Regions from separate parts of the Bradyrhizobium sp. CCBAU 53421 genome, predicted to be linked through region 2. Evidence: riboswitches for the same ligand, from Rfam matches in the RefSeq annotation. Region 2 holds a riboswitch; the other holds the start of a gene.

Region 1 (15,252 bases), 1.8 Mb from region 2:
AGGACCCATTACCCCGAGTGCCCGTTGTTGCACGACGTTGGGGCCGGAATCCCGTTCACAACCAAATGCGGTGGTTATGGGTCCTGGCTTTCGCCAGGACGACCAAGTAGAGGAAGCCGCGTGCCTGATCTTACTTCTTCAAATTCGCATGCGGCCGGCCGAAATCCGGCGCGGCGGAATCCTGGCCGATCTCGACGATGCCGCGGCGGATGGCGCGGGTGCGGGTGAAGTGGTCGAACAGTGCTTCGCCGTCGCCGCGCCGGATCGCGCGGGTGAGCTTCGACAGATCCTCGGTGAAGGTGCCGAGCATCTCGAGCACGGCGTCCTTGTTGGCGAGGAACACGTCGCGCCACATCGTCGGGTCCGAGGCCGCGATGCGGGTGAAGTCACGGAAGCCGCCGGCGGAGAACTTGATGACTTCGGATTCCGTCACCTGCGCCAGCTCGTCGGCGGTGCCGACGATGGTGTAGGCGATCAGATGCGGCAGATGGCTGGTGATCGCGAGCACGAGGTCATGATGATCCGGCGTCATGATCTCGACCTTGGCGCCGAGTGCGGCCCAGAACGCGCGCAGCCGGTCGGTCGCGGCTGGATCGGTGCCTTCGGGCGGGGTCAGGATGCACCAGCGGTTGATGAATAGCTCGGCGAAGCCGGAATCCGGGCCCGAATGCTCGGTGCCGGCCACTGGATGCGCCGGCACGAAATGTACGCCGCCGGGCAGATGCGGCCCCATGTCCTTGACCACGGCGCCCTTCACCGAGCCGACGTCGGAGATGATGGCGCCGGGCTTGAGATGGCCGGCGATCTCGGCCGCGACCGGACCGCAGGCGCCGACCGGGATGCAGAGGATGACGAGATCGGCATCCCTGACCGCCTCGATGTTGGTCTCGACGACGCGATCGACGATGCCGAGCTCGGCGACGCGCGCGCGCGTCTTCGAAGAGCGCGCGGTGGTGACGATCTCGCCGACGAGGCCCTGCGCGCGCGCGCCGCGCGCGATCGAGCCGCCGATCAGGCCGAAGCCGATCAGTGCGATGCGGTTGAAGAGCGGAGCCGTGGTCACGTCGGTGTTCACTTTCCACCTAAGAAGTCGCGCAGGCCCTCGACCACGAGGCGGTTGGCTTCCTCGGTGCCAATGGTCATGCGCAGCGCGTGCGGCAGCTTGTAATTGTTGAGCGCGCGCAGCACGAGGCCGCGCCGCGTGAGATAGGCGTCGGCTTCCGCCGCGGTCCTGCCCTTGTCGGTCGGGAAGTGGATCAGCACGAAATTGGCGACGCTCGGCGTCACCTTGAGCCCGAGCTTGCCGATCTCCTCGGTCAGCCAGTTGCGCCACTGTTCGGTGTGGGTCCGCGACATCTGCACATGCGCGGTGTCCTCGATCGCCGCCACCGCGGCCAGCATCGCCGGCGTCGTGACGTTGAACGGACCGCGAATGCGGTTGCAGGCATCGACGATATGCGCCGGGCCGAACATCCAGCCGACCCGCAGCGCGGCAAGGCCGTGGATCTTCGAGAAGGTGTGCGTCACCACCGTGTTGTCGGTGGTCGCGACCAGCTCGATGCCGAGCTCGTAGTCGTTGCGCGAGACGTAGTCGGCGTAAGCCGCGTCGAGCACCAGCAGCACATGCGAGGGCAGGGCGGCGCGCAGCCGCTTGACCTCGTCGAACGGGATGTAGGTGCCGGTCGGATTGTTCGGGTTGGCGAGCCAGACCAGCTTGGTCTTCGGCGTCACCACCTTGAGGATGGCGTCGACATCGGCGGTGAAATTGGTCTCGGCCGCGATCACGTTCCTGGCGCCGTTCGCCATGGTGGCGATCGGGTAGACCAGGAAGCCATGGGTGGTCGAGATCGCTTCGTCGCCGGGGGCGAGATAGGTGTGCGCCAGCAGATTGAGGATCTCGTCGGAGCCGGCGCCGCAGATGATGCGGTCGGGATCGAGCCCGTAGGCGCGGCCAATCGCCTCGCGCAGCACGCGCGAGGTGCCCTCCGGATAGTCCTCGAGATGGTCAGCCGCGGCCTTGTAGGCCGCGATCGCCTTCGGCGACGGGCCGAACGGCGTCTCGTTGGCGGACAGCTTGAACACCTTGCGGCCCGGTTCCGGCACCGGGCTCTTGCCGGGCGTATAGGGCGCAATATCGAGGATGCCGGGGTTCGGCACGGGGCGGGACATTATCAACTCCGAACAGAGCGTTTTCGAGCGAAGTGGACACCGGTTCGCGTGAAGAAAACGCGTCAAAACAAAAGCCTGGACGGACGGCTGGCTCTTACTTCAGGTCCTGGCCGATCCGTTAGAGGGCACCGTATAGCGCGTTGCGTGGCTGCCGACGAGGGCCGACGAGCGGACCGAGGCGCCGGCCTCAATCAAGGCCAGCTTGATCTTCTCGAAGTCTTGCCCGGTGACCGAGACCAGGAGGGCAGCACCGTCGAAGGCGGTGTCGGGGACCGCGACGATCTCGGCGAGCGGGGCCAGCGCACGGGCGACATCGGCGTTCCAGCCGGAGACGCGCACGCTCCACATCTCGACCTCGGTCACCATGGCGTCGTCGGCGACCCGCGAGATCAGGAATACCGGCAGCGCGGCGGGATGGTCGGCGCGTTCGAGGAACGGCAGCCGCGCGATGATCTTCGGCGCGCCATCGGCCTCGAGCGCATTCCACCACGGCGTACGGCTCGCGATCGCGGAGACCAGCGCGAGGTCGCCCTTCGATTTCGCCACCGCCTCGATCGCGGCCTGGGCGCTGAAATGCGAGACGTAGGGCACCACGAAGCCGAAGTGAAACCGCGCCGAGTCGCGCATCGCGGACTCGCCGACCGAAACATCGGCGTGCACTGCGAACGGCGCCTGCACGTAGGTGAAGGTCGAGATGATGACGCGCCAGATGCTCTCGATGGTGTCGAGCGGCAGGATGCCGCGATGACGCCGCACCAGCTCGCGCATCATGCTGGCCTCGCGCGCGGGGCGGAACGCCGAGCCGACCTCCTGGGTCTTCTTGACCTGGATCAGGCGGTCGATGATGTCGCCGCGCGCCATCAGCAGGCGGTGAACCTGCTCGTCGATCGCATCGATCTCCTTGCGCAGCTCCTGCAGCGAGGGCGGCGACGGGGGTGGGTTGGACATGCTCTCAAACCTTGTCGTCCGGGCGGCCCGACGCCGTGCCGGACAGGGTCCCTGATTAGGAAAGACGGGCAGCGAAAGCAAAGAGAAACGTCGCAGGCGTGCCCTGCGCATTCGGTTAACCATCGGCGCCCGGCGAGGGGACGTTCGCTGGCCGCCTTGACGACGGGGGGCCTGAGGACTAGGTTCGCTGCACTCCGTGGTCATTTGAGCCGGCCGGCTTGCAGCCACGTTAAACAACTCGCTAAACAGGCCGGGGACAGATCAGCTCCCGGCCGAACCTTGTTCAGGCCGGGTTTTTTATGGCCTGATTTCTGTTCGAGCCCTCCCGCGCGGAGGCAGGGTCGCCTAGATGAGCAACGTGCGTCCGATACCGAGCCCGCAAACCCAGAGCGATGATCGCGCCCACGAGGCCGATCATCCGTCGTCATTGCTGGCGAAGTTCGGCACGGATCAGCCGCTGAAGCTGGATTGCGGCGTCGATCTCGCACCGTTCCAGATCGCCTATCAGACCTACGGCCGGCTCAATGCCGACAGGTCCAACGCGATCCTGATCTGCCATGCGCTGACCGGCGATCAGCATGTCAAAAACACCCATCCCGTCACCGGCAAGCCCGGCTGGTGGGACACCATGGTCGGCGCCGGCAAGCCGATCGATGCCGACAAATACTTCATCATCTGCTCCAACGTGATCGGCGGCTGCATGGGCTCGACCGGGCCTGCGTCGCTGAATCCTGCGACGGGCAAGGTGTGGGGGCTCGATTTCCCGATCATCACGATCCCCGACATGGTGCGCGCGCAGGCGATGCTGATCGATCGTCTCGGCATTTCGACGCTGTTCTGCGTGGTCGGCGGCTCGATGGGCGGCATGCAGGTGCTGCAATGGACCGCCGCCTATCCCGAGCGTGTGTTCTCGACGCTCGCGATCGCCTGCTCGACGCGGCATTCGGCGCAGAACATCGCGTTCCACGAGCTCGGCCGTCAGGCCGTGATGGCCGATCCGGACTGGCGCGGCGGCCGCTATGTCGACGAGGACACCCATCCGCATCGCGGGCTCGCGGTGGCGCGGATGGCCGCGCACATCACCTATCTGTCGGACGCCGCGCTGCATCGCAAGTTCGGGCGGCGGATGCAGGATCGCGAGCTGCCGACCTTCTCGTTCGATGCTGATTTCCAGGTCGAGAGCTATCTGCGCTATCAAGGCTCGTCCTTTGTCGAGCGCTTCGACGCCAACAGCTATCTCTACCTGACCCGTGCGATGGACTATTTCGACATCGCCGCCGACCACAACGGCGTGCTGGCGAAGGCGTTCACCGGCATCCAGACGCGGTTCTGCGTGGTGTCGTTCACCAGCGACTGGCTGTTTCCGACCTCGGAATCGCGCGCGCTGGTGCACGCGCTGAACGCGTCGAGCGCACGGGTGTCGTTCGCCGAAATCGAGACCGATCGCGGCCACGACGCGTTTCTGCTCGACGTGCCGGAATTCCTCGAAATCTCCCGCGCCTTCCTGCTGGCTGCGGGCAAGGCGCGCGGATTGAAGGACGACGGCCAGTCATGAGCATGCAGCAGACATTGCCCTTGCCGGGCGTCGCGCCGGAGCGGACCGGCGGCTATCGCAGGGATCATCTCCTGGTCGCCGAGATGGTGCGGCCGGGCTCGCGCGTGCTCGACGTCGGCTGCGGCGACGGCGAATTGCTGCAGCTGCTGGAGAGCCGCGGCATCGACGGCCGCGGCATCGAATTGTCGCGCGAGGGCGTCAACGGCTGCGTCGCCAAGGGCCTCGCGGTGGTGCAGGGCGATGCCGACACCGACCTCGTCAACTATCCCGATGACGCATTCGACTACGTCATCCTGTCGCAGACCTTGCAGGCGACGCGGCAGCCCAAGGTGGTGCTGGAGAATCTGCTGCGGATCGGCCAGCGCGCCATCGTCTCGTTCCCGAATTTCGGGTTCTGGAAAATGCGGCTGCAGCTTTTGATCGGCGGCCACATGCCGCGCACCGAGAATCTGCCGGCGAGCTGGTACGACACCTCGAACATCCATTTCTGCACCATCAAGGATTTCGTGGAGCTCTGCGAGCAGATCAACGTCAAGATGGAGCGCGCGGTCGCGCTCGATCTCTACGGCCGCCCGGTGCCGCTCAACCTGCCCTGGTGGGTGTGGAACATGTTCGGCGAGCAGGGCGTGTTCCTGCTCAGCCGCGGCGGTGGGAAGTGACGGCTTACACCGGCGCTGCCACCAGCGACCGCGGATCGCGCACCGGCCAGCGGCCGGCCTCGACCAGCGTGATGAAGCGCTCGACCATCTCGTTGAACAGCGCCGGCTCCTCGAGATTGAGCACGTGGCCGGACTTCGGGAAGAAGGCGAGGCCGGCGGCCGGCAGATGCTGCTTCAGGAACATGCTGGGCGCGATGCAATTGTCGTCCTCGTCGCCGCACAGGATCAGCGCCGGCGTCGCCGCGCGCTTGATGGCGTCGGTCATGGTGTAGATCGAGGGCCTGCCGCCCTGGAAGCTGCGCATCGTGTTGGCCGAGCCCTTGGCGTCATGGCGGGCGAGCGCGGCGTAGAAATCGGCGTGGCCGCGCGGGTCCTTGACCAGGAACGGGATCCGGCTCGGCGCCTCGCGCGTCACCTTGGCGACCTCGACCGAGCCAATGCTCTCGTATTGCTCGGCATTGGCGCGGCACTGCGCGCGGAAGGCATCGAGATTCTCGAGGCTGGAGCCGGAGCCGACCGCGGCCAGCGTCATCGACAGTGCGCGCTCCGGCGCGTTGAGCGCGACCTGCAGCGAGGAATAGGAGCCCATCGAGAGGCCGACGAAATGCGCCTTGGCGATGCCGAGATGGTCGAGCACCGCGAGCGCGTCGGTGTAGAAATGCTTGTAGGTGTAGACCTCGGCGCTCGCAGGTACCTCCGAGGGCGTATAGCCGCGCGCCGAATAGGCGATGCAGCGGTGGCCGCGCGTGAAGTAGCGCATCTGCGGCTCCCAGTTGGTGTGATCAGCTGCGAACTCGTGCAGGAAGATGATCGGGGTGCCGCTGCCGGCCTCTTCGAAATGAAGGCGGACATTATCTTTCGTGACGGCGTGGGGCATTAAAATCTCCTCTCGTTGGCCGCGCTCAGATTTGCAATTAATTTCCGCGGCTGCAATGCGGCAGTTCTGGCTATTTTCGTCATGGAATTTGCGCGGAATGACCCAGAAATCGTTTCCGCAACGCCGCATGAAATCTTCCTCGCGCCACATCCCGATTTACAAAACCACCGCCGTGTTCCCTTGCGTGTTCTCTTGGGATCGCGACGGGGAGTTTGGGGCGTTTCAGAGGATCTCGTGAAGTATGGTTCAGTTGCTTGCGTATCGCCGGTCGCTTCGTGTTTTGGCGCTGGCTCTGTGTTCGCTCACTCTCGCCGTCGTTTCGGTTTCTTCGGCTTCCGCCCGTCCGCGTCATTCGCATCACGCGCATTCGCCCCATGCGGGTCATCACGCGCGCCATTCTGGTCATCATCACTATCGGCACACCGCGCGGCTGTCGCGCGCCGAGCGTCGCGCACAGGCGGAGGCGGGTGGTGACTTCACCGAGGCCAATGCGGCCGTGTTGCCGGGCAACGCTGAGTCCGTGCCCAATACCGGCGGCGTCAGCGAGGCGAGTGGATTCGGCTCATCGGGGATCGTCGCCACGGCGCGCCGCTATCTCGGCGGCGGCAACCCGACCGGGCGCTCCAGCCTGTGGTGCGCGCGCTTCATGAACATGGTGTTGCAACAGACCGGCCATCGCGGCACCGGCTCCGACATGGCGAGCTCGTTCGCCAAATACGGTACGCGCGTGTCGGGGCCGCAGGTCGGCGCCATCGCCGTGATGGGCCGCCGCGGCGGCGGTCATGTCGGCATCATCACCGGCGTCGATGCCAAGGGCAATCCGATCATGATCTCGGGTAACAGCAGCCACCGCGTTCGCGAACTGCCGGTCTCGCGCGGCCGGATCTATGCCTATGTGATGCCGGCGAATTGATCAGGGACTGGCCACCTCGCTCCTGAGAATGGGGCAGGTGGCCATACGCGGTCCGGGGTCAACCGATACTGCCGGCTGGCCTCACTTCTCGTGCTCCGTCGCCTCGATCGTGTCGACGTTGGTCGTCTCGAGGTTGCTCAGGGGGACTTCGACCGCAGCGGGTTGATACCAGGCGAATTGCGAGAAGTAGTTCGCGAGCACCTGATCCTTGAAGAACCGGCCATGCCGCGCGAAAATCTCGTTTCGTGCGATGCGCAGCTCGATCGCCGACATGTCCTTGAGATCGGCCTCACTCAGAAATCGTCGATCGGAATCAGGAAAGAGAAAGCCGTCATGCGCCTTGGCGCGCTGCGTGACGGAGGCCGGAACGGCGGGCGGCGTCGTGCGCCCGACGGTGGTCTGATCGTCCGGTCCGCCTGACTTCACCACCGTATGTTCGAACGCGGGCCCGATGGTCCAAACCGCCAGCGCCAAAGCTGCGGCGGCGAGGCCTGCGCCATACTTCCAGTAGCGCTTGATCGGCGAAACCTGACGTAGCGGCGACCGCCCGGCTTCATTCAGGACCTCGTTGATCGTGTCGATCAGGCGGGTCATGTGCATGCGAAAATCCTGACCCGAGTCGACCCGGGCAGCGTTGCAGAAGTGCAGGAAGCGAAGCGATTCCGGCAGCTCGGCGGCCTCAGGCATGGTTGCGCCGTTCACCAGCAGCGGCAGCAGCGTCTTGTTGTGCTTCAGCGCCGTTTCGATCTCGAAGCGCACAGAATCTGCGGGATCCTCCAGACGCGCAGGTTTCCCATCGTCGGTCTTGCCGATCCAATGCGGACCGATCACCGCGATGACGATGTCGCAGGCGACGATGGCCTTGGCGATCCGGTCGACGAAGTTGGCGCCGGTGCGAATGCTGTTGACGTCGAAGAAGACGGATTTCTCACCGTACTTCTCGATCAGATGGTCGGCGATGCGGCCCGCTGTGTCCTGATCGACCCGCCGGTACGAAACCATGATCATGCTCATGGCAACCCCGTGCAATCAATTTCGACAAATTTGCTGCAATTCAAAATGTCGAGTGAAGTCTATTGCACGCAACCGAACATTGCAATGCGATGCGCGTAATGCCGTCTTCGAGGAATACGGAACCTGGCGTGACCTAGTGCGGTTCCGCGGCAATCGTGTCGCCGACAGCCGCACCGCCATCGCTGATGATCTCGGCGTAGATGCCGCATTCATTGTTGCCGAAGCGCTGCATCAGCGTGTTCGGGACCGAGAGGTCGCGCGCGCCGGTGTCGGGATCGACATTGACCGCAGCACAACGTGTGATCCGCTTCACAACTTTTGCCCGCGCGCTTCCGATCGCAATGGTCTGGTCGAGCAGGCTGGCCTCATGCCAGGCCGGCCAGCCCTCGACATAGAGGTTGGCGCGGAAGCGCAGCGGATGCACCGGCGCCTGCACCATCTCCTCGATTGCCCGCAGGCTCGCCAGATTGATGATCGACACCACCTTGCGCGGCACGTCGGAAAAACTGTGCCCGGGGCTGACCAGCACTTTGGGCGGTCCCTTGATCTGGCCGGCGTGACGATCGGCGAAATAGCGCTCGATCGCCGCGCGCCCGGCTTCCGTCTCGAGATCGCCCTGGGCCACCATCGCGCCATCCCGGCGCAAGGTCAGCACGTGACTGTCATCGTCGAACTGGGCGCGCAGCGGCGCCAGCCACTCGTCCCGTTGCAGCATCAGGAAGTGCGGTTTCGGCAGCCATTTCGGCGCCGATGAATCAAAGCCGCTCGGGCCGTTTTCGATTGCGTAGCGGCGATCCGAGCGCAGCGTCTCGCCGACCTTGAGTTCGGCGCGCGGCAGCGGCTCGGGCGTGAGGCCCTTGACGGGGTAGCGGTAGATGCCGGTGATCCGGGCGGAGGAGGTGTGCGTCGTGTCCATCCGCCCGCTCTAGCCTGTTTGGTGCGCGAGGAGAACCGCCGCCAACGCCAAGGCAGCTAGTCGGGCCGCGCCGCGCCCGGGGTGTCCAGCATGCGCTGCATGAACACGAGTTCGAGCCAGCGGCCGAACTTGCGCCCGACCTCCGGCATCCGCGCGACCTCGACAAAGCCAGCCTGCGCGTGCAGCCGGAGCGAGGCGGGATTGCCGCCGTCGATGCCGGCGATCATGACGTGCTTGCCGAGCGCGGTGGCCGCGGCGATCAGCTCGTCGACGATGACCCGGCCGAGCCCGCGGCCGCGATGATCGGCGTGGACATAGACGCTGTGCTCGACGCTGTAGCGGTAACCCGGGAAGGCCCGAAAATCGCCGAATGTGCCGTACCCAAGAACCACAGAGCCTTCGGCCGCGACCAGCACCGGGTAGCCCAGCGCCAGCCGGGCCTGCATCCAGGCCAGCCGTTCGGCGTCGGAATCCTGCTTCTCCGTCCAGATCGCGTTCGAGTTGGCGACCGTCTCATTGAAGATCGCGGTGATCGCAGGAATGTCCTGCTCGGTGGCGGGGCGGATAATCATCGGTGGTTCCTTGACGAGCCTCTTGAACGACCCTATCGTCTACTATATAAGACGGTATGTCAATTATAGAAGACAAGGCCGATGAGGCTCTCGGGCGGCGGGTTCGCGCCGAACGGGAGGGGCGCGGCTGGTCGCTGGCGGAACTCGCCGGGCGGGCAGGCGTGTCCAAGGCCATGCTGAGCAAGATCGAGCGGGCGGAGGCCAGCCCGACGGCGGCGACGCTGTCGCGGATCGCCACGGCCTATGGCCTGACCATGGCCGCGCTGTTCGAGGTTGCCTCAGCCGGTTCCCGCCTGCAGCGGGCCAAGGATCAGCCGGTGTGGCGCGATCCCAAGGCGGCCTATCTGCGGCGGCAGGTATTCCTGCATCCGGCCAATCCGCTGGAGCTGGTCGAGGTCGAGCTGCCTGCCAACCAGGAAGCCGGCTTCCCCGCCAGCGCCTATCACCTGGTCCGTCAGGTGGTGTGGGTGATCAGCGGCCGCCTCACCTTGATGGAAGGGGCGGAGCGCCACGAGCTCGCTGCGGGTGACCGCGTCGAGCTCGGGCCGCCGTCGGACATCGTCTTCCGTAACGAAACTGCTCAGCCCTGCCGCTACCTTGTCGCCATCGTACGGCGCTGAGCTCCACCGGGTGAAATCGCAGATCGTGGCTCTTCCGTTTCGGAACCAAGTGCCCACATCTGCGGCAAGCCTGAAAAATGATGGCGACGACCAGAGGCTGGTTGAGGAACGTCAACGCGGCCCGCGGAAACCCAATGAAGATGCCGGAACCATGCCTTCGCGCGTGGTCCGCGAAAGTGTGTGCGGTTTCGCGACAAGACCACGCGCAAACTTAAAGTTTGGGCGCGATCGGACGCAAAACCGGTGCCCACTTTTGCTGATCGCGCCCCGGGTGGTGACGGCAGGCCGAGGGAAAACGAATGAACATTGAGAAGTACACCGAGCGCTCGCGCGGATTCATCCAGTCTGCCCAATCGCTCGCAATGCGCGACGGTCACCAGCAGTTCTCACCCTTGCATCTGTTGAAGGTGCTGCTGGACGACAATGAGGGGCTCGCCGGCGGTCTGATCGACCGTGCTGGCGGCAATTCCAGAGCAATCCTGAAAGCGACCGAAGAGGCGCTGAACAAGCTGCCCAAGGTCTCGGGCAATGGCGCCGGACAGGTCTACCTGTCGCCGGAGCTGGCGCGCGCCTTCGACGCGGCGGAAAAGGCCGCCGACAAGACCGGCGACAGCTTTGTCACCGTCGAGCGATTGCTGCTCGGGCTCACGCTCGAGAAGGGCAGCGAGGCGGCTTCTATCCTGAGCAAGGGCGGCGTCACCGCGCAGAACCTGAATGCGGCGATCGAAGCGCTGCGCAAGGGCCGCACCGCTGATAGCGCGACCGCCGAGAACGCCTATGACGCGCTGAAGAAATATGCACGCGACCTGACCCAGGCTGCGCGCGACGGCAAGCTCGACCCGGTGATCGGCCGTGACGAGGAGATCCGCCGCACGATTCAAGTTCTGTCGCGGCGGACCAAGAACAATCCCGTCCTGATCGGTGAACCCGGCGTCGGCAAGACCGCGATCGTCGAGGGTCTGGCGCTGCGCATCCTCAATGGCGATGTGCCCGAGAGCCTGAAGGACAAGAAGCTGCTGTCGCTCGACATGGGCGCCTTGATCGCCGGCGCGAAATACCGCGGCGAGTTCGAGGAGCGGCTGAAATCCGTGCTGCAGGAGGTCTCGTCCGCCGAGGGCGGCATCATCCTGTTCATCGACGAGATGCACACGCTGATCGGCGCCGGCAAGACCGACGGCGCGATGGACGCGTCCAACCTCCTGAAGCCTGCGCTCGCACGCGGTGAGCTGCACTGTATCGGTGCGACCACGCTCGACGAGTACCGCAAGCATGTCGAGAAGGATGCGGCGCTGGCCCGCCGGTTCCAGCCGATCTATGTCAGCGAGCCGACGGTCGAGGACACCATCTCGATCCTGCGCGGCCTGAAGGACAAATACGAGCAGCATCATGGCGTGCGCATCACCGACTCCGCGTTGGTGGCCGCGACCACGCTGTCGAACCGCTACATCACCGACCGTTTCCTGCCCGACAAGGCCATCGATTTGATGGACGAGGCGGCGGCGCGGCTGAAGATGCAGGTCGATTCCAAGCCGGAAGAACTCGATTCGCTGGACCGCGACATCATCCGGCTGAAGATCGAGCAGGAGGCGCTGAAGAAGGAGTCCGATGCCGGCTCGAAGGGCCGCCTGCAGACCCTGGAGAAGGAGCTTGCCGATCTTGAGGAGCGGTCGGCGGCGCTGACGGCGCGTTGGAGCGCGGAGAAGAACAAGCTCTCCAATGCCCAGAAGCTGAAGAGCGAACTCGATGCGCTCCGCGTCGAGCTGGCCAATGCGCAGCGACGCGGCGAATTCCAGAAGGCGGGCGAGCTGGCCTATGGCCGGATTCCCGAGCTGGAGCGGAAGCTTGCCGACATCGAAGCGCAGGCGAGCAGCAAGCAGAGCGGCGGCGAGATGATGGAGGAGGCGGTCACCGCCAATCACATCGCGCAGGTCGTCTCGCGCTGGACCGGCGTGCCGGTCGACAAGATGCTCGAAGGCGAAAAGGACAAGCTCCTGAAGATGGAGGATGCACTCGCCAAGCGCGTCGTCGGCCAGGCCGAAGCCGTGCGTGCGGTGGCAACCGCCGTGCGCCGTGCCCGCGCCGGCCTGCAGGATCCGAACCGGCCGACCGGCTCGTTCATGTTCTTGGGCCCCACTGGCGTCGGCAAGACCGAGCTGACCAAGGCGCTCGCCGCTGACCTGTTCAACGACGAGACCGCGATGGTCCGCCTCGACATGTCCGAGTTCATGGAGAAGCACTCGGTCTCGCGGCTGATCGGCGCGCCTCCCGGCTATGTCGGCTACGACGAGGGTGGCGCACTGACCGAAGCGGTTCGGCGCCGGCCCTACCAGGTCGTGCTGTTCGACGAGATCGAGAAGGCGCATCCCGACGTCTTCAACGTGCTGTTGCAGGTGCTCGACGACGGCCGCCTGACCGATGGTCAGGGCCGCACCGTCGACTTCCGCAACACGCTGATCATCATGACCTCGAACCTCGGTTCGGAATTCCTGGTGAATCAGCCGGAAGGCGAGGACACCGCGGCGGTTCGCGATCAGGTGATGGGCGTCGTGCGGGCGCATTTCAGGCCGGAATTCCTGAACCGCATCGACGAGATCATCCTGTTCCACCGGCTGCAACGGAACGAGATGGGCCGTATCGTCGAGATCCAGTTCGCGCGACTGACCAGGCTGCTCGAGGATCGCAAGATCGAGCTCACGCTCGATGCAAAGGCGCGGGATTGGCTCGCGGAGAAGGGCTGGGATCCGGCTTACGGCGCCCGCCCGCTGAAGCGGGTGATCCAGCGCAGCGTGCAGGACCCGCTGGCCGAGATGATCCTCGCCGGCGAGGTCAAGGACGGCGATCGCGTGGTGATCTCGGAGAAGGGCAATGTGCTGACCTTCAACGGTCAGGTGTCCAAAACTGCCGAGATCGTGCAGTTCGATGCTCCGGTCTCGAAGCGCAAGCTGAACTGAGCATCCCTAGCGAAACCGGATGCGGGCCGGCGACGGGCCGCATCCGCGACAATGGGCCGTCGCGACGGAGTTCCTGTTCGGCGGCCCGTTTTGTGGGCCCGAATTAATGAAACCGCCTCTGGACGGCGTTCGTTTTCATCCTGAATGATCGGCTGGCGTGGCAACGTCCCGCGCAGCTGCAAAGGGAAGCATTCGGCCCGAATTGCATCGCTGATTCGCGCGCCACCTTGCATCATCCTGCAAAGCCACGCCGCCGGTCGCCCTCAGCAGAAGGCGAATCGCATGAGCAGAGACCTCATCGCCCATAACCGGCCCGTCTATGACGATCTTCATCCCCGCGTTTACGGCGCAGCCGCGGGCTTGGTCGCATGGTTCGTGCTGTCGGCCTGGATCTTGTTCGACCGCCAGAACGAGGTGGAACTGTCGCTGATGTTCGTCAGCGTCTTGCTGTTTGTCGCGGTGTTCCTGCCGTGGCTGCTGTCGCAGATCTGGCAGAGATACGACTACCGGCATGACCCGCATCCGCGATCGATCCCGTTCCGCGAGTGGCGGAAGGGCGAATTCGCAGTCTGGGGCAGCACGATCAACAGTACCCATGCCACGATCGACATGTTGTTGCCGCTTGCCGCCGTCGCGTTCGGCCTGACCGCGATCGGGATCGTCTTCCTGATCTGCGCAAGTCTCGCGCCGTAAGCGCTCATTCCTGCGGGGCGATGGGCGGTGACGGCTCGTCGTCCGCGCTGGGCTCGAGTTCCGACAGGATGTCGACCAGCTCGCGGGCGCGGCCAGTGGCCAGCGGCCTGCCGTCATTCATCAGCGGCTCGTCATTGGCGAGCCAGGCCTGCGCCTCGGCCAGCTCAGCGACCGTTGCGCCCGATGCGATGATCTTGGCAATCGTGACATCGTCGGCGTGGCCGACGGCTTTCAACACGTCGTCACGGGTGAGCTGCGTCATGGTGCAAATCCTCGTGCATATTTTCGTTGAGCACGACCAAACCCTCGCCCGCCGGCGATCCGCGCCAGCGGGCAGGGATGCATCGTTTCAAGCCTCAGCTGTGCGTTGTGAGCCGAGGCGGATGCTGGGACATTGCCCAGAGCTCGATCGCCGCAAGGACTGCGACGGCGACGCCGATCACGACATGTACGGTCGTCGCGGTGGTCATTGCTTGGAAACCAAGGACCCAGGGCGAGACCAGCGCCCAAAGCCCGACGATGAGGTTCAGCCACTCCTCCCAGACCGCGAATGCCGCGAGCGCGGCGATCGCAAGGATCGCCATCACGAGGCCGACGATGTGGGCGTTGGTGGAAACCATTCCGGCGTCGAACTTGAGCAGCCACGGCGAGAGGAAGAGAAGCGCGCCGAGGATCAGGTTTGCGACGTCGCACAGTTTTGCGTTCGTCCAGTTCTCCATGACACCCTCCATTGGAGGTTTCACTGATAAATCAACTGGATGATGGCCGTTCGGGTTCCCGTCCTACGGCGCGAAATTTGTTGAAACCGGCGACGTGACGGCCCGGAAGCGGCATCGCATCTGACCGGACGGACCGGCCCCTTGCAGCATCAGCGGTTGGTGATGGAGCGGGTCTGCGACGTCGAGCCCGTGGCATCGGAGACGATGCGCGAGCTGCCGCGGCTGGACATCTGGGCTTCGATCCCGTCGCGCGCCTTCTCGAAATTGGCCAGCATCGGGCCTTCGAGTGAGCGGCCGCGCGGCAGTTTCACGCGCATCGGATCGACGAATCGGCCGTTGACCAGGATTTCGTAGTGGACGTGCGGGCCGGTCGACTGGCCGGTCGAACCGACAAAGCCGATCACCTGGCCCTGCCGAACTTTCTTGCCGATCTCCATGCCCTTGGCGAAGGCCGACATGTGGCCGTAGGCCGTCTCGTAGCCATTGGCATGCTTCATGCGGATGTATTTGCCGTAACCGCCCTCGTATCCGACCTTCTCGAGCACGCCATTGCCGGAAGCGAAGATCGGCGTGCCGTAGGCGGTGGCCCAGTCGACGCCGGTGTGCATCTTCACATAGCCGAGGATCGGGTGGCGGCGGCCGCCGA
Region 2 (15,252 bases):
GAAGGCGCTTCCTACGATCGAGCCGGGCAGCCAGCCGACGCCGCCGACCACCATGCCGAGGAACAGCGAGATCGCGAGCTGGATGGTGTAGCCATCGGGGGCCACGAACTGCACCGCGATGGCGCCGAGACCGCCGGCAACACCGGTGATGCCGGCCGAGACGCCGAACGCCAGCGTCTTGTACAGCGCGACGTCGACGCCCATCGCGGAGGCCGCGATCTCGTTGTCGCGGATCGCCATGAAGGCGCGGCCGGAGCGCGAGCGCAGCAGGTTCACCGAGGCGACGTAGATCGCGATCGTGACCACCAGGGTGAAGTAATACAGCCACATGTCCTGCGACAGCGGCAGGCCGAACGGCGCATCCGGCTTGGTGACCACGAGGCCCTGCACGCCGCCGGTCCAGTGCTCGAAATAGCCGAGCTTGAGCAGCTGCGGCATGGCTGTGGCGAGCGCGAAGGTCGCGAGCGCCAGGTAGACGCCGGACAGCCGCAGCGCCGGCTGGCCGAACAGGAAGCCGAAGCCGAAGCAGATGATGCCGGCGATCGGCAGCGTGAGGGCATAGTTCATGCCCGCATGCTCCATCAGGATCGCCGACGTATAGGCGCCGACGGCGTAGAACGCGCTCTGGCCGAGCGAGAACTGGCCGCTTCCGCCGGTCAGGATGTTGAGCGCCAGCACCGCAAGCCCGTAGATCAGAAGCATCGTCATCTGGAAGATGATGAAGTTCTTCACGAACAGCGGGATCAGGATCAGCGCGGCGAGCACCACGAGCGAGGTGCCGTAACCCAGCGTCATCGCGCGCTTCGGCACGGCCTCGACGGCCTGGCCTTCGGTGACGACTTCGACTTCTTCAGCGGCGCTCATGATCAAACTCGCTTCACGATGGCGCGGCCGAACAGGCCTGCCGGTTTAACGACCAGGACGACGATGATCAGCGCAAGCGCGATCGGAAGCTTCAGCTCATTGCCGACGCCGGGGATGTAGGTGCCGACGAGGTTCTCGAAGATGCCGACCAGGAAGCCGCCCATCACGGCGCCGAACGGCGAGCTCAGGCCGCCGAGCACGGCCGCGGCAAATCCGTAGATCAGCACGCCGAGCATCATGTTCGGCTCGAGGAACACCACCGGGGCGATCATCATGCCGGCGATCGAGCCGATCGCGGACGCCATGCCCCAGCCCAGCGCGATCATCCACGAGGTGTTGATGCCGACCAGGCGGGCCGATTCAGGCAGCGAGGCGGCCGCCCGCATCGCAAGGCCGACCCGGGTGAAGCGGAAGAAGAAGAACAGCAAGAGCAGCATCAACAGCGTGATGCCGATCATGCCGGCCTGGTGGGTCGAGATCAGCTGGCTGCCCAGGAACGGCGAGGAACCGAACGGCGTCGGATACTGCTTGATGGTGAAGTCCCAGATCAGGCCGGCGACCGAGTTGATGATCGCATAGAGCGCGATGAAGCCGGCGACGTTGGTCAGGATCGGCGCCTTGGCCAGCGGCTTGAACAGCAGCCGCTCGATGACGATGCCGGCGCCGAACGAAAAGGCGACGGTGAGCACGAAGGCGCCCCAATACGGCACGCCCCATTGCATCAGCTGCCAGGACACGAAGGTCGAGAACATCGCCATTTCGCCCTGGGCGAAATTCAGATGGTCGATGGCCTGGTAGATCATCACGACCGCGAGCGCCATGCAGGCGTAGATCGCGCCCGTGGCGATGCCGGCCAGGACCTGGTTGGCAAAAAGCTCCATTGTGCCAGCTCCCTCAGTAGCCGAGATAGGATTTGCGGACGTCTTCGTTGTTCGCGATGTCCTTGGCATTGCCCGACATCACGATCCGTCCGGTTTCGATCACATAGGCCTGGTCGGCGAGCTCGAGCGCCAGCTGCGCGTTCTGCTCGACCACCAGGATGGTCACCTTTTCCTCGCGATTGATCTTGCCGAGGATGCGGAACAGGTCGCGCACGATCAGCGGCGCGAGGCCGAATGACGGCTCGTCGAGCAGCATCAGGCGCGGCCGCAGCATCAGGGCGCGCGCCACCGCGAGCATCTGCTGCTCGCCGCCCGACAGGGTGCCGGCCTGCTGGGTGTAGCGCTGCTTCAGCACCGGGAAATGTTCGTACATCCGCTCGATGTCGGAGCCGATGGCGCCCTTGTCGGAGCGGCTGATGGCGCCGAGCTGCAGATTCTCCTCCACCGTCATGTTGGTGAAGGTGCCGCGGCCCTGCGGCACATGGGCGATGCCGAGGCGGACCACGTTCTCGGTGGAACGGGTGCCGATCGGCTTGCCGTCGAATTCGATGGCGCCGGTCGAACGCACCATGTTGCAGATCGCCCGCAGCGTGGTGGTCTTGCCGGCGCCGTTGGCGCCGAGCAGGGTGGTCAACGAGCCCTCGTTGAGCGAAAAGTTGAGGCCGTGCAGGGCCTGGACCTGGCCGTAATAGGCGCGCAGGTCCTTGACGTTCAGCATCGCTGTCATTGGTCCTTGCTCCCCAGATAGGCCTTGATGACGTCGGGGTCGGCCTGGACCTGGGCCGGCGTGCCTTCGGCCAGCTTGCGGCCGAAATTGAGCGCGACGACGTGGTCGGCGATCGACATCACGAGACCCATGTGATGCTCGACCAGCAGCACCGTAATTCTACGGTCATCGCGGATTTTGCGGATCAGATCGCCGAGCACGTAGACTTCCTCGTGATTGAGGCCGCCGGCCGGCTCGTCGAGCAGCAGGATCTTCGGATCTGCGGCCAGAGCGCGCGCCAGCTCGACGCGCTTCTGGGTGCCGAACGGAAGTCCCGAAACCACGGTGTGGGCGACGTCCTCGAGATCGAGATAGCCGAGGATGTCGTGCACCTTCTTGTTCATGTCGCTCTCGCCGCGGCGGACCCAGGCAAGACGAAGCGAGTCGCTGACGATGTCGCTCGAGGTGCGCGCATGGGCGCCGACGCGGACATTGTCGATCACGGACAGATTGGGGAACAGCGCGACGTTCTGGAAGGTGCGGCCGATGCCGATCTCGGCGATCCGGTGCGGCGGCCGCGACAGGATGCTCTTGCCTTCCATCAGGATGTCGCCGGACGAAGGCTGGTAGAGCCGCGACAGGCAGTTGAACAGCGTCGTCTTGCCGGCGCCGTTCGGTCCGATCAGGCCGAGGATCTGCCCATGGCGCATGTCGAACGACACGCCATTCAGTGCGATGATGCCGCCGAACACGACGCTGACGTCGCGAACCGCGAGCAAGGGATCATTCCCCTGCGCGAGCTGTGCCTGCGTCATCTCGTCTCGCCCGCCGTCTTCGAGCGGTGCGAGCGGCCCTGCGATGCGTTTCGCTGGACGTGATGGAGGCTATCTGATCCCCTCGGCCAAACGTGCAACTTTCCCTCCTACTCTGGTCTTTTTGCGTTCTTCTTTTTTGGATTGCGGCGCCATTCCACCGAGCGCCTGCTCGATGTTCCTTACCATCGCGACAAGACGAGGTCCAATGTCGTTGAGCAATCTATCTTCCGTGAAGCGGAATGCCGGCGCGCCGCAATTGAAGGCGTAAGGACCGGTTCCGTCGTTCAGTCTCAAAGCAACGCCGACGGCGGCGACGTCGTCCTGCCAGTCGCCGGTAGACATGGTGAAGCCGTGCTTCGCCACCGTCTCGCCGGAGCGCTCGATGCCGTCGCGCATCTTGGCCCAGCGGCTGCCATAGTGATCCCGCAGCTCGCGTAATAGAGCCGCACGCTCTTCGGGTGGCAATGCCCAAATATAGGCACGTCCCATCGCGGTGGTTGCGATCGGCACCCGCGAGCCGACGTCGAGCTGCACGCCGAGCGCCAGGCCGTTCCGGCTCTGGCCGAAATAGATCATGCTGTGACGGTCGCGGCCGCCGACCGCGACCGCGCCGCCGGTCGCGCGCATCACTTCTTCTCGATACGGTTCGGACAAATGCCGAACGCCGAGATTGGCGAGCGCGGCATAGCCGAGCGCCATCGCCGACGGCGCCAGCTGATACTTCTCGAATTTCGGTACAGGTGTAAGGTATCCCAGCTTGGTCAGCGTGTAGGTCAGCCGGGAAATGGTTGGCTTCGGTAATTTGGTGCGGGCGGCAATCTCCTGATTGCCGAGCAGCCCGTCATTGGGTTGAAATGCGCGCAGGACGTCCAGTCCGCGGGAAAGCGCGACGACGAAATTGCGATCGGTCGCTACCTTCTTGCTGGCGCGCTTCATTCCCTCACCTTGTCATGCTCGTTGACAAGGCTCGTGCTTCAAAATAACCCTCCGTGTCAAGATGTGGAATTAAATTTCGCAGTGCGAAATTGGTCTAATCCTGGCGGCTCGACGCAAGTCGTGCAGCTACTCAACGCAAGTTCAAGAACAAGCATCCAGGGAGAGTCCCGGTGAGTGAAGTCGTCAAGCTCGAACGTCATGACAACATTGCCGTCGTCACGGTTAACAGTCCGCCCGTGAACGCGCTGAGCGCTGCCGTGCGCGGCGGCATCTTCGATTGCGTCAAGAGCGCGATCGATGATGCGCAGGTCCAGGGCATCGTGCTGACCTGCGCCGGCCGCACCTTCATCGCCGGCGCCGACATCACCGAATTCGGCAAGCCGCCGAAGCCGCCTGGCCTCGCCGAGGTGCTGAGCCTGATGGAAAGTTCGCCGAAGCCGATCGTTGCCGCGATCCACGGCACCGCGCTCGGCGGCGGCCTCGAGGTCGCGCTGGCCTGCCACTATCGCGTCGCCACCAAGGACGCCAAGCTCGGCCTGCCCGAGGTGAAGCTCGGCCTGCTGCCGGGCGCCGGCGGCACCCAGCGCCTGCCGCGTGCGGTCGGTCCCGAGCTGGCGGTCAAGATGATCGTCGGCGGCGATCCGATCGGCGCCGACGCCGCGCTGAAGGCCGGCCTGATCGACGAGATCGTCGAGGGCCCGGCGTCGGGCGGTGAGGCATTTGCGCGCAAGGTGGTCGCCGAGAAGCGTCCGCTGCGCAAGCTGCGCGATGACGATAGCAAGCTCGCCGCGGCCAAGGCCGACCGTTCGATCTTCACCAATGCGGTCGCTGCGCTGACCAAGAAGTCGCGCGGTCTCGAGGCGCCGTTCGCCGCCGCCGATGCCGTCGGCGCCGCGATCGACCTGCCGTTCGACGAAGGCCTGAAGAAGGAGCGCGAGGGCTTCCTCAAGCTGATGAACGGCGACCAGTCGAAGGCGCAGCGCTACGCGTTCTTCGCCGAGCGCGAAGCCGCCAAGATCTCCGGCGTCCCCGAGGGCACCAAGGGCCGCAACGTGGCGCGCGTCGCGATCCTCGGCGCCGGCACAATGGGCGGCGGCATCGCGATGTCGTTCGCCAATGCCGGCATCCCGGTCACCCTGGTCGAGACCGGCGAGGAGCAGCTCAAGCGCGGCCTGGGCATCATGCAGAAGAACTACGAGGCGACCGCCGCGCGCGGCGGCATCCCGGCGGACGCGCCCGCCAAGCGCATGGCGCTGATCAACGGCGTCGTCGGCATCGAGAACGTCGGCGACGCCGATCTCGTGATCGAGGCGGTGTTCGAGACCATGGCGGTCAAGAAGGAAGTGTTCGGCAAGCTCGATCAGTACGCCAAGCCGGGCGCAGTGCTGGCCTCCAACACCTCCTACCTCAACATCGACGAGATCGCGCAGTCGACCAAGCGTCCGCAGGACGTGCTCGGCATGCATTTCTTCTCGCCGGCCAACGTCATGAAGCTGTGCGAGATCGTGCGCGCCGACAAGACCGCGCCCGACGCGCTGGTGACTGCGGTGTCGATCGCCCGCAAAATTGCCAAAGTGCCGGCTGTGGTCGGCGTCTGCGACGGCTTCGTCGGCAACCGCATGCTGGCGCAGCGCGGCAAGCAGTCCGAGAAGCTGTTGTTCGAAGGCGCATTGCCGCAGCAGGTCGACGCTGTGGTCACCAAGTTCGGCATGCCGATGGGCCCGTTCGCGATGGGCGATCTCGCCGGTCTCGATATCGGCTGGCGCTCGCGCAAGGACCGCGGCATCAAGTCGGAGATCGCGGACGCGCTGTGCGAAGCCGGCCGTTTCGGCCAGAAGACCGGCAAGGGTTACTACAAGTATGAGCAGGGCTCGCGCGCGGCGCTGCCCGATCCGGAGGTCGAGAAGCTGATCGACGAGACGCTGGCGCGCCTCGGCCGCAAGAAGCGCGTCGTCAGCGACGACGAGATCCTCGAGCGGATGATGTACCCGATGATCAACGAGGGCGCGAAGATCCTCGCCGAGGGCATCGCGGCGCGTCCGTCTGACATCGACGTGGTCTGGCTCTATGGCTATGGCTGGCCGATCTATCGCGGCGGCCCGATGTTCTGGGCCGACACCGTCGGCCTCAAGCATATCGCTGACCGTCTGGCCTTCTACGCCAAGGAGACCAACGATCCCTCGCTCGAGCCGGCGCCGCTGCTGAAGAAGCTCGCCGACGAAGGCAAGACCTTCGCCTCGCTCGCCGCAGCGTCGAAGGCGGCGTGATCTTTCGGCGATACAAAGGCGGTGACAGGGTTCCCTCTCCCCTTGTGGGAGAGGGTTAGGGAGAGGGGTGGCCGCATCGGGACCGCCCGAGTGGACCCCCTTCCCCAACCCCTCCCCACAAGGGGGAGGGGAGCCCTCGCGCCGGTGCTCACCTAACGGCAGTCAGATGTATCAATGACCTATCCCGGCGAACAATATTATCCCAAGGGCGTGCAGTGGAGTGACGAGATCACGCGCGGCACGCTGCCGGACCTGCTCTCGAATGCCGCCGCCGAGTTCGGCGCGCGTCCGGTGCTCGAATTCCGCGACCGGCAGATCAGCTACAGCGAGCTCGAGGCCCTGGTCGAGACCGCGGCCACCGCCTTCATGCGGGCCGGTTACGGCAAGGGCACTTCGGTCGCGCTGTTTCTCGGCAACTCGCCTGACCACCCGATCAACTTCTTCGGCGCGCTGAAGGCTGGAGCCCGTGTCGTGCACCTGTCGCCGCTCGACGGCGAGATCGCGCTGTCGCACAAGCTGTCCGATTCAGGCGCGCGCGTGCTGGTCACCAGCAACCTGTCGGCGCTGCTGCCGACCGCGCTAAAATTCCTCGCCAAGGGTCTGCTCGACCGTCTGATCGTTTGCGAGGATGACAATTGGGGCAAGGTCGGCACACAGCAGACCGCACTGCCTGACAATCCCGCGATCATCACCCACCGGCAGTTCATCGACGGCGCAGTCAAGCCGTCGCAATGGCCCGCGGTCGACGTCGAGGACGTCGCGCTGCTGCAATATACCGGCGGCACCACCGGCCTGCCCAAGGGCGCCATGCTGAGCCACGGCAATCTCACCGCGGCGGTCTCGATCTACGACGTCTGGGGCAAGCCGGGACGGCTCGAGCGCAACGCGATCGAGCGCGTGATCTGCGTGCTGCCGCTGTTTCACATCTACGCGCTGACCGTCGTGCTGCTGTCGGTGATCCGGCGCGGCCATCTGATCTCGCTGCACCAGCGCTTCGACGTCGAGGCCGTGATGCGCGACATCGAGGTCAAGCGCGCGACGGTGTTTCCCGGCGTGCCGACGATGTGGATCGCGATCGCCTCGCTGCCCGACCTCGACAAGCGCGATCTCTCCTCGCTGGTGGTCGCCGGCTCCGGCGGCGCGCCGCTGCCGGTCGAGGTCGCCAAGATCTTCGAGCGCCGCGTCGGCATGAAGCTGAAGAGCGGCTGGGGCATGACCGAGACCTGCTCGCCCGGCACCGGCCATCCGAAGGAAGGGCCGGAAAAGCCGGGCTCGATCGGGCTGATGCTGCCCGGTATCGAGATGGACGTGGTGTCGCTGGAGGATTCCACCAAGGTGATGCCGGTCGGCGAGGTCGGCGAGATCCGCATCCGCGGCCCGAACGTCACCAAGGGCTACTGGAACAGGCCGGCGGAGACCGCGGAGGCCTTCGTCGGCGACCGCTTCCTGACCGGCGACATCGGCTACATGGACGCCGACGGCTATTTCTATCTGGTCGACCGCAAGAAGGACATGATCATCTCCGGCGGCTTCAACGTCTATCCGCAGATGATCGAGCAGGCGATCTACACCCATCCTGCCGTGCAGGAAGTGATCGTGATCGGTATCCCCGACGACTACCGCGGCGAGGCGGCAAAGGCTTTCATCAAGCTGCGCGACGGCGAGAAGGAGTTCTCGATCAACGAGCTGCGCGCCTTCCTCACCGGCAAGGTCGGCAAGCATGAATTGCCGGCCGCGGTCGAGTTCGTCGCCGAACTGCCGCGCACTCCGGTCGGCAAGCTGTCCCGTCACGAATTGCGGCAGCAGCAGCCGAAGACGTCTCAACCCCATCAGCAACAGACCCCATCAGGATCCCGTTCATGATGGACGATATGGTGCAATGAATCCGTCGTCCCGGCTCCAGTGCGCAATCGCGCACAAGGCCGGGACGACATCGAGAGTGACGAAGCATTGAACTTTAAACGGAGGATCCGATGGATCTCGCTTTCACCAAGGAAGAGATAGCGTTTCGCGAGGAGGTACGGGAGTTCTTCAAGAACAACGTGCCGCCGGATACACGGCGCAAGCTGCAGGAAGGCCGCCATCTGTCGAAGGACGAGATGGTCACCTGGTGGCGCATCCTCAACAAGAAGGGCTGGGGCGTCACCCATTGGCCGAAGGAATATGGCGGCACCGGCTGGACCACCGTGCAGCACTACATCTTCAACGAGGAGCTGCAGTCCTATCCCGCGCCGCAGCCGCTCGCCTTCGGCGTCAGCATGGTCGGCCCGGTCATCTACACCTTCGGCAACGAGAAGCAGAAGAAGGAATACCTGCCGCGCATCGCCAATGTCGACGACTGGTGGTGCCAGGGCTTCTCGGAGCCGGGTTCGGGCTCGGACCTCGCGTCGCTGAAGACCAAGGCCGAGCGCCGCGGCGACAAGTGGATCATCAACGGTCAGAAGACCTGGACCACGCTCGCCCAGCACGCCGACATGATCTTCTGCCTGTGCCGCACCGATCCGGCCGCCAAGAAGCAGATGGGCATCTCCTTCATCGTGTTCAGCATGAAGTCGAAGGGCGTCACCGTGCGCCCGATCCAGACCATCGACGGCGGCCACGAGGTCAACGAAGTGTTCTTCGACGACGTCGAGGTGCCCTACGAGAACCTGATCGGCGAAGAGAACAAGGGCTGGGATTACGCCAAATTCCTGCTCGGCAATGAGCGCACCGGCATCGCCCGGGTCGGCGTGTCGAAGGAGCGGCTGCGTCGCATCCGCGCGCTGGCCTCCAAGGTCGAGTCCGGCGGCCGCCCGGTGATCGAGGATCCGGCATTCCGCGAGAAGCTCACGGCCTGCGAGATCGAGCTGAAGGCGCTCGAGCTGACCCAGCTCCGCGTCGTCGCCGACGAGGGCAAGCACGGCAAGGGCAAGCCCAATCCGGCTTCCTCGGTGCTCAAGATCAAGGGCTCGGAAATCCAGCAGACCACCACCGAGCTGCTGATGGAGATCATCGGACCGTTCGCCGCGCCCTACGACGAGCATGGCGATGCCGGCTCGAACGAGAGCATGGACTGGACCGCGCAGATCGCGCCGAGCTACTTCAACAACCGCAAGGTTTCGATCTACGGCGGCTCCAACGAGATCCAGCGCAACATCATCAGCAAGGCGGTGCTGGGGCTGTAAGCCACAAGTTCGGTGTCGTCCCCCGCCTTGTGCGCAATTGCGCACAGGGGCGGGGGACCCGGTACGCCGAGGCGGTTGTGATTCCCAATGAGGGCCGCGGCCTACTGGATCCCCGCATTCGCGGGGATGACGAGTGGAGATCAGGGCAGGCGCCCGCGTGATTTTGGAGAGATGGTAAAATGGATTTTGATCTGTCCGAGGAGCAGCGGCTTCTCAAGGAAAGCGTCGACGGTTTGCTGGCGGATGCCTACGACTTCGATGCGCGCAAGAAGTACATGAAGGAGAAGGGCGGCTGGAGCAAAGCGCTCTGGGGCAAGCTCGCCGAGCAGGGCCTGCTCGGTCTGCCCTTTGCGGAGACCGACGGCGGCTTCGGCGCCGGCGCGGTCGAGACCATGATCGTGATGGAGGCGCTCGGCAAGTCATTGGTGGTCGAGCCCTATCTCGCCACCGTCGTGGTCGCCGGCGGTTTCCTGCGCCATGGCGGCTCGGCCGAGCAGAAGGCCAAGTACATCCCGGGCATCATCGACGGCAGCAGGACCTTCGGCTTCGCCCAGCTCGAGAAGAACTCGCGCTACGACCTGTTCGACGTCGTGACCACGGCCAAGAAGAAGGGCGACGGTTGGGTGATCGACGGCGAGAAGTTCGTCGTGCTCAACGGCGAGAACGCCGACACCTTGATCGTGACCGCGCGCACCAAGGGCGGCCAGCGCGACAAGATCGGCATCGGCGTGTTCCTGGTCCCGGCGGACGCCAAGGGCGTCACCCGGAAGGGCTATCCCACCCAGGACGGACTGCACGCGGCCGACATCACCTTCACCAATGTCGAGGTCGGTGCGGATGCTGCGATCGGCGATCCCGAGAACGGCCTGCCCCTGATCGAGCGCGTAGCGGACGAAGCCCGCATTGCGCTGTGCGCGGAAGCCGTCGGCGCGATGGACGAGTCGCTGAAGGAGACCGTCGAGTACATCAAGACCCGCAAGCAGTTCGGCGTTGCGATCGGCTCGTTCCAGAGCCTGCAGCACCGTGCCGCCGACATGTTCGTGGCGCTGGAGCAGGCCCGCAGCATGTCGATGTTCGCGACCATGGCGTCGGACTTCAGTGATGCCAAGGAGCGTTCGTCCGCGGTCGCGGCCGCCAAGGTGCAGGTCGGCAAGTCCCTGAAGTTCGTCGGCCAGCAGTCGATCCAGCTCCATGGCGGCATCGGCATGACCATGGAAGCCAAGATCGGCCACTACTTCAAGCGGCTGACCATGATCGAGAACACGCTCGGCGACACCGACTACCATCTCCGTCGCGTCAGCGAGGGCGGCGGGCTGCTGGCTTGAGATGTCGTTGCCGGGCTTGACCCGGCAATCCATCGCTCTTGAAAAGATGGATGCGCGGGTCAAGCCCGCGCGTGACGAGTTTTTCTAACCATCCGGGAGGCAACAACAATGAAAAACACTCCGTTCGATCTCACCGGCCAGGTCGCCGTCGTCACCGGCTCGAGCCGCGGCATCGGCCGCTCCTCGGCGGAACTCCTGGCAAAACTCGGCGCCAAGGTCGTGATCTCCTCGCGCAAGGCGGATGCCTGCCAGGAAGTCGCCGACGGCATCAAGAAGGCCGGCGGCGATGCGCTCGTCATCCCCTGCAACATCGCGCGCCGCGCGGAGGTCGAGGCGCTGATCTCGGGCACGATCAAGCACTACGGCAAGATCGACACCCTGGTCTGCAACGCCGCAGTGAACCCGTATTACGGCCCGCTGCTCGACATCACGGACGAAGCCTTCGACAAGATCATGGGCTCCAACGTCAAGAGCAACATCTGGCTGTCCGCACTGGCGATCCCGCAGATGGCCGAGCGCGGCAAGGGTTCGGTCGTGATCATCTCCTCGATCGGCGGCCTGCGTGGCTCGACGGTGATCGGTGCCTACGGCATCTCCAAGGCGGCGGACTTTGCGCTGTGCCGCAGCCTCGCCGGCGAATGGGGGCCGAAGGGCGTGCGGGTCAATTGCGTGGCGCCGGGCCTGGTGAAGACCGATTTCGCCCGCGCGCTGTGGGAGGACCCGGACAATCTGAAGCGCCGCACCGCCTCGACGCCGCTCCGCCGCATCGGCGAGCCTGACGAGATCGCCGGCGCGGTGGCCTATCTTGCCTCCGATGCCTCGACCTTCATGACCGGCCAGACCATCGTGGTCGACGGCGGCGTGACGACGGCGGCGACGTAAGCGGCTGTTCCCTCAGGGATGACGGGGTGATTGCTCAGCTTGCTCAGTGTCATCACTCGCGCAGGCGGGTGATCCAGTATTCCAGAGACCGCAGTGCTTGAGCCGAAGGGCCGCGGCGTACTGGATCGCCCGGTCCATGTGCGCAATTGCGCACAGGCCGGGCGATGACGGCGGTGGACGAGGATACAGCCTCACATCCTCTCAGGATGAGGTCTTGTTTCGCGCTTTAGGCTTCTACGCCAGTCTCAAACCTGCTCCAGCGCCCGCTCGAAATCCTCGATCAGGTCGTCGGGATGCTCGAGCCCGGCCGAGAAGCGAATGAAGCCTTCGCTGATGCCGAGCTCGGCGCGGGCTTCCGGCGCCAGGCGCTGATGCGTCGTGGTCGCGGGATGCGTGACCAGGCTCTTCGCATCGCCGAGATTGTTGGAGATGCGCGAGATCTTCAGCGCGTTGAGGCAGCGGAAGGCGCCGGCCTTGCCGTCCTTCACCTCGAAGCCGACCAGCGTCGAGCCGGCGCCCATCTGCTTCTTCACCGTCTCGGCCTGCGGATGATCGGCGCGGCCGGGATAGACCAGCCGCGTGATCTTCGGATGCTTGGCCAGCGCCTCGGCGATCTTCGCCGCGTTCTCGGTCTGAGCGCGGACGCGGACGCCGAGCGTCTCCAGTCCCTTCAGCAGCACCCAGGCGTTGAACGGCGACAGCGACGGGCCGGTCTGGCGCATGAAATTGTGGATGTGCTCGGCGATGAAGGCTTCCGACGACAGGATGATGCCGCCGAGGCAGCGGCCCTGGCCGTCGATATGCTTGGTCGCGGAATAGACCACGACGTCGGCGCCGAGCGACAGCGGGCTCTGCCAGATCGGCGTCGCGAACACGTTGTCGACGATCAGCCGGGCGCCGCCGCCATGCGCGATCCTGGCGATGGCGCCGATGTCGAGCACGTCGAGCGTCGGATTGGTCGGGCTTTCCAGGAAGAAGGTCTTGGTGTTCGGCCGCAAGGCGCGCTGCCACTGGTCGAGATCGAGGCCGTCGACCAGCGTGGTCTCGATGCCGTAGCGCGGCAGCAGGTCCTGCACCACGTAGAGGCAGGAGCCGAACAGCGCCTTCGATGCCACCACGTGGTCGCCGGCCTTCAGCGGCGCGAGGATCGCGGTGGTCACCGCGGCCATGCCGGTCGCGGTCGAGCGCGCGGCTTCCGCGCCCTCGAGCTCGATCATGCGGCGCTCGAACATCGCAATCGTCGGGTTGGAATAGCGCGAATAGATGAAGCCGGGGTCCTGGCCCTTGAAGCGCGCCTCGCATTGCTCGGCGGTGTCGTAGACGTAGCCCTGGGTGAGAAACAGCCCTTCCGACGTCTCCCCGAATTGCGAGCGCAGCGTGCCGCCATGGACGAGGCGGGTTTCGGGACGAAAACGGGCGGTACCTTCAGATTCAGACATGTGACCTCCGAAGTGGCCATTTCCCTTGGAAACTGGCCACAAAAAAACCGGCCTGGAGCAACCTCCACAAGCCGGGATCACACTGTCCCCGGCCTGTTTAGCGACTTATTTAACGTGGCTGCAAGCCGGCCGGCTCAAATCACCACGGGATAAGTGCAGCTGATATTCCCTCGCGCCCTTTCCGTCAAGACGGTCATCGGATAACCCCTAAAAGCCCATATATTGGGGCTTGGTGGCCGTTCAGAGTATGATTTTGGGCCATCTCGAGGGACCTCGCCGTGTCGTTCACGCTGGAAGATGAATCCAACGGAATCCTGCCCGACCGCATGATCGCGGAGATGGCGGAGGCCGGCCTCATCCTGCCCGCCTACGACTTCGTCGAGAGCCAGATCCAGCCGGCAAGCCTTGACCTCCGCCTCGGCGACATCGCCTACCGGGTCCGCGCCAGCTTCCTGCCGGGCCCCGATGCCACCGTCGCCGAGCGGATCGACCAGCTCAAGCTGCACGAGATCGATCTCTCCGACGGTGCGGTGCTGGAGACCAATTGCGTCTACATCGTCCCGCTGCTGGAGAGCCTGGCGCTGCCGCCGGAGATCGTGGCCGCGGCCAACCCGAAGAGCTCGACCGGACGGCTCGACGTCTTCACCCGCGTGATCGCCGACGGCACCCGCCGCTTCGACATGATCGGCGCCGGCTACCACGGCCCGCTTTATGCCGAGATCTCGCCGAAGACGTTTCCCGTGCTGCTGCGCGAGGGCTCGCGGCTCAGCCAGGTTCGTTTCCGGATCGGCGAGGCGACGTTGAACGCCGACGAGCTCGACGCGCTGCATGCCGCCGAGCGGCTGGTCGATATCGACGATGCCGATCTCACCCACGGTGTCGCGCTCTCGGTCGATCTCTCCGGCGAGACTTCGGGCGGCTTCGTCGGCTATCGCGCCAAGCGTCACACCGGCGTGGTCGATGTCGATCGCCGCGGCGGCTATGCGGTCGACGACTTCTGGGAGCCGATCAAGGCGCGGCCCGACGGCAGCCTCATCCTCGATCCCGGCGAGTTCTACATCCTGGCCTCGAAAGAGGCCGTGCAGGTGCCGCCGGACTACGCCGCGGAGATGGTGCCGTTCGATCCCCTGGTCGGCGAATTCCGCGTGCACTATGCCGGCTTCTTCGATCCCGGCTTCGGCTATGCCGGTGCTGGCGGCAAGGGCGCGCGCGCCGTGCTTGAAGTGCGCTCGCGCGAGGTGCCGTTCATCCTCGAGCACGGCCAGATCGTCGGCCGCCTCGTCTATGAACGCATGCTCGAGCGTCCCGACGCGCTCTACGGCCAGCGCATCGGCTCGAACTATCAGGCGCAGGGCCTGAAGCTCTCCAAGCATTTTCGCGTGTAATTCCGTAGCTCGGATTTCGCGTCATTCTCCGCCGTCATTCCCCGCGAATGCGGAGAATCCAGTACGCCGCGGCCCCTCCATCGACAACGACTGTCTCTGGAATAATGGATCGCCCGATCAAGTCGGGCGATGACACCGAGTGTGTTGGTTGCGCGGTCTCGTCGGCGATGACACAGTCCGGCAAACAACAAGCAGGGAGCGAACATGAGCGCCGCAACAGATTCAGCGCAGCAAGAAGCGCAGTGGCGGAAGTGGCGCAGCGTCGCCGATCTCTATCACGCCTTCTTCACCGGACTGATCCTCACCGTGGTCACGCGGCGCGGTACGGCCGACGCCGCCGAGTTCGTCTTCCGCGTGTTTCGCCGTCAGCAGCAGGAGCGCTTCCTGCCCGGCTTGAAGAAGCTCGGCCTCGACGGCCTGCCGCCGGCGGTCGCCGCCGCGCAGTATCACTACCTCTCCAACTGGATCGGCGGCGTGCATGTCGAATACATGTACGAGAGTGACCGCAAGGCCTGGATCCGCTATCCGCCGCCGCGCTGGATCTGGAAGGGCACCGCGATCTGTGGCGTGCCCGGCGAGGTCTCGCGC

The links. A riboswitch is a leader RNA that binds a small molecule or an ion and turns the genes downstream of it on or off. The one in region 2 is predicted to bind S-adenosylmethionine.
Region 1: linked by a shared signal. The riboswitch ahead of XH92_RS38535 (homoserine O-acetyltransferase) and the one ahead of XH92_RS04125 (O-succinylhomoserine sulfhydrylase) in region 2 are both predicted to bind S-adenosylmethionine.

What each region holds. Positions count from the first base shown of each region.
Region 1 covers NZ_CP030047.1:8,308,655-8,323,906, reverse strand. The annotation lists gene XH92_RS38550 (prephenate/arogenate dehydrogenase family protein) at 131-1,063, opposite strand; gene hisC (histidinol-phosphate transaminase) at 1,072-2,169, opposite strand; gene XH92_RS38540 (chorismate mutase) at 2,269-3,117, opposite strand; SAM riboswitch at 3,304-3,383, shown strand; gene XH92_RS38535 (homoserine O-acetyltransferase) at 3,467-4,672, shown strand; gene metW (methionine biosynthesis protein MetW) at 4,669-5,331, shown strand; gene XH92_RS38525 (alpha/beta fold hydrolase) at 5,336-6,208, opposite strand; gene XH92_RS38520 (TIGR02594 family protein) at 6,450-7,121, shown strand; gene XH92_RS38515 (YARHG domain-containing protein) at 7,203-8,135, opposite strand; gene XH92_RS38510 (MOSC domain-containing protein) at 8,269-9,051, opposite strand; gene XH92_RS38505 (GNAT family N-acetyltransferase) at 9,108-9,623, opposite strand; gene XH92_RS38500 (XRE family transcriptional regulator) at 9,680-10,243, shown strand; gene clpB (ATP-dependent chaperone ClpB) at 10,543-13,194, shown strand; gene XH92_RS38490 (hypothetical protein) at 13,477-13,887, shown strand; gene XH92_RS38485 (hypothetical protein) at 13,892-14,149, opposite strand; gene XH92_RS38480 (SPW repeat protein) at 14,244-14,606, opposite strand; gene XH92_RS38475 (M23 family metallopeptidase) at 14,756-15,252, opposite strand, start outside.
Region 2 covers NZ_CP030047.1:899,368-914,619, forward strand. The annotation lists gene XH92_RS04075 (branched-chain amino acid ABC transporter permease) at 1-864, opposite strand, end outside; gene XH92_RS04080 (branched-chain amino acid ABC transporter permease) at 867-1,745, opposite strand; gene XH92_RS04085 (ABC transporter ATP-binding protein) at 1,759-2,472, opposite strand; gene XH92_RS04090 (ABC transporter ATP-binding protein) at 2,469-3,266, opposite strand; gene XH92_RS04095 (IclR family transcriptional regulator) at 3,336-4,202, opposite strand; gene XH92_RS04100 (3-hydroxyacyl-CoA dehydrogenase NAD-binding domain-containing protein) at 4,373-6,469, shown strand; gene pimA (dicarboxylate--CoA ligase PimA) at 6,644-8,332, shown strand; gene pimC (pimeloyl-CoA dehydrogenase large subunit) at 8,443-9,633, shown strand; gene pimD (pimeloyl-CoA dehydrogenase small subunit) at 9,813-10,958, shown strand; gene XH92_RS04120 (SDR family NAD(P)-dependent oxidoreductase) at 11,067-11,840, shown strand; gene XH92_RS04125 (O-succinylhomoserine sulfhydrylase) at 12,086-13,279, opposite strand; SAM riboswitch at 13,356-13,435, opposite strand; gene XH92_RS04130 (2'-deoxycytidine 5'-triphosphate deaminase) at 13,606-14,664, shown strand; gene XH92_RS04135 (hypothetical protein) at 14,869-15,252, shown strand, end outside.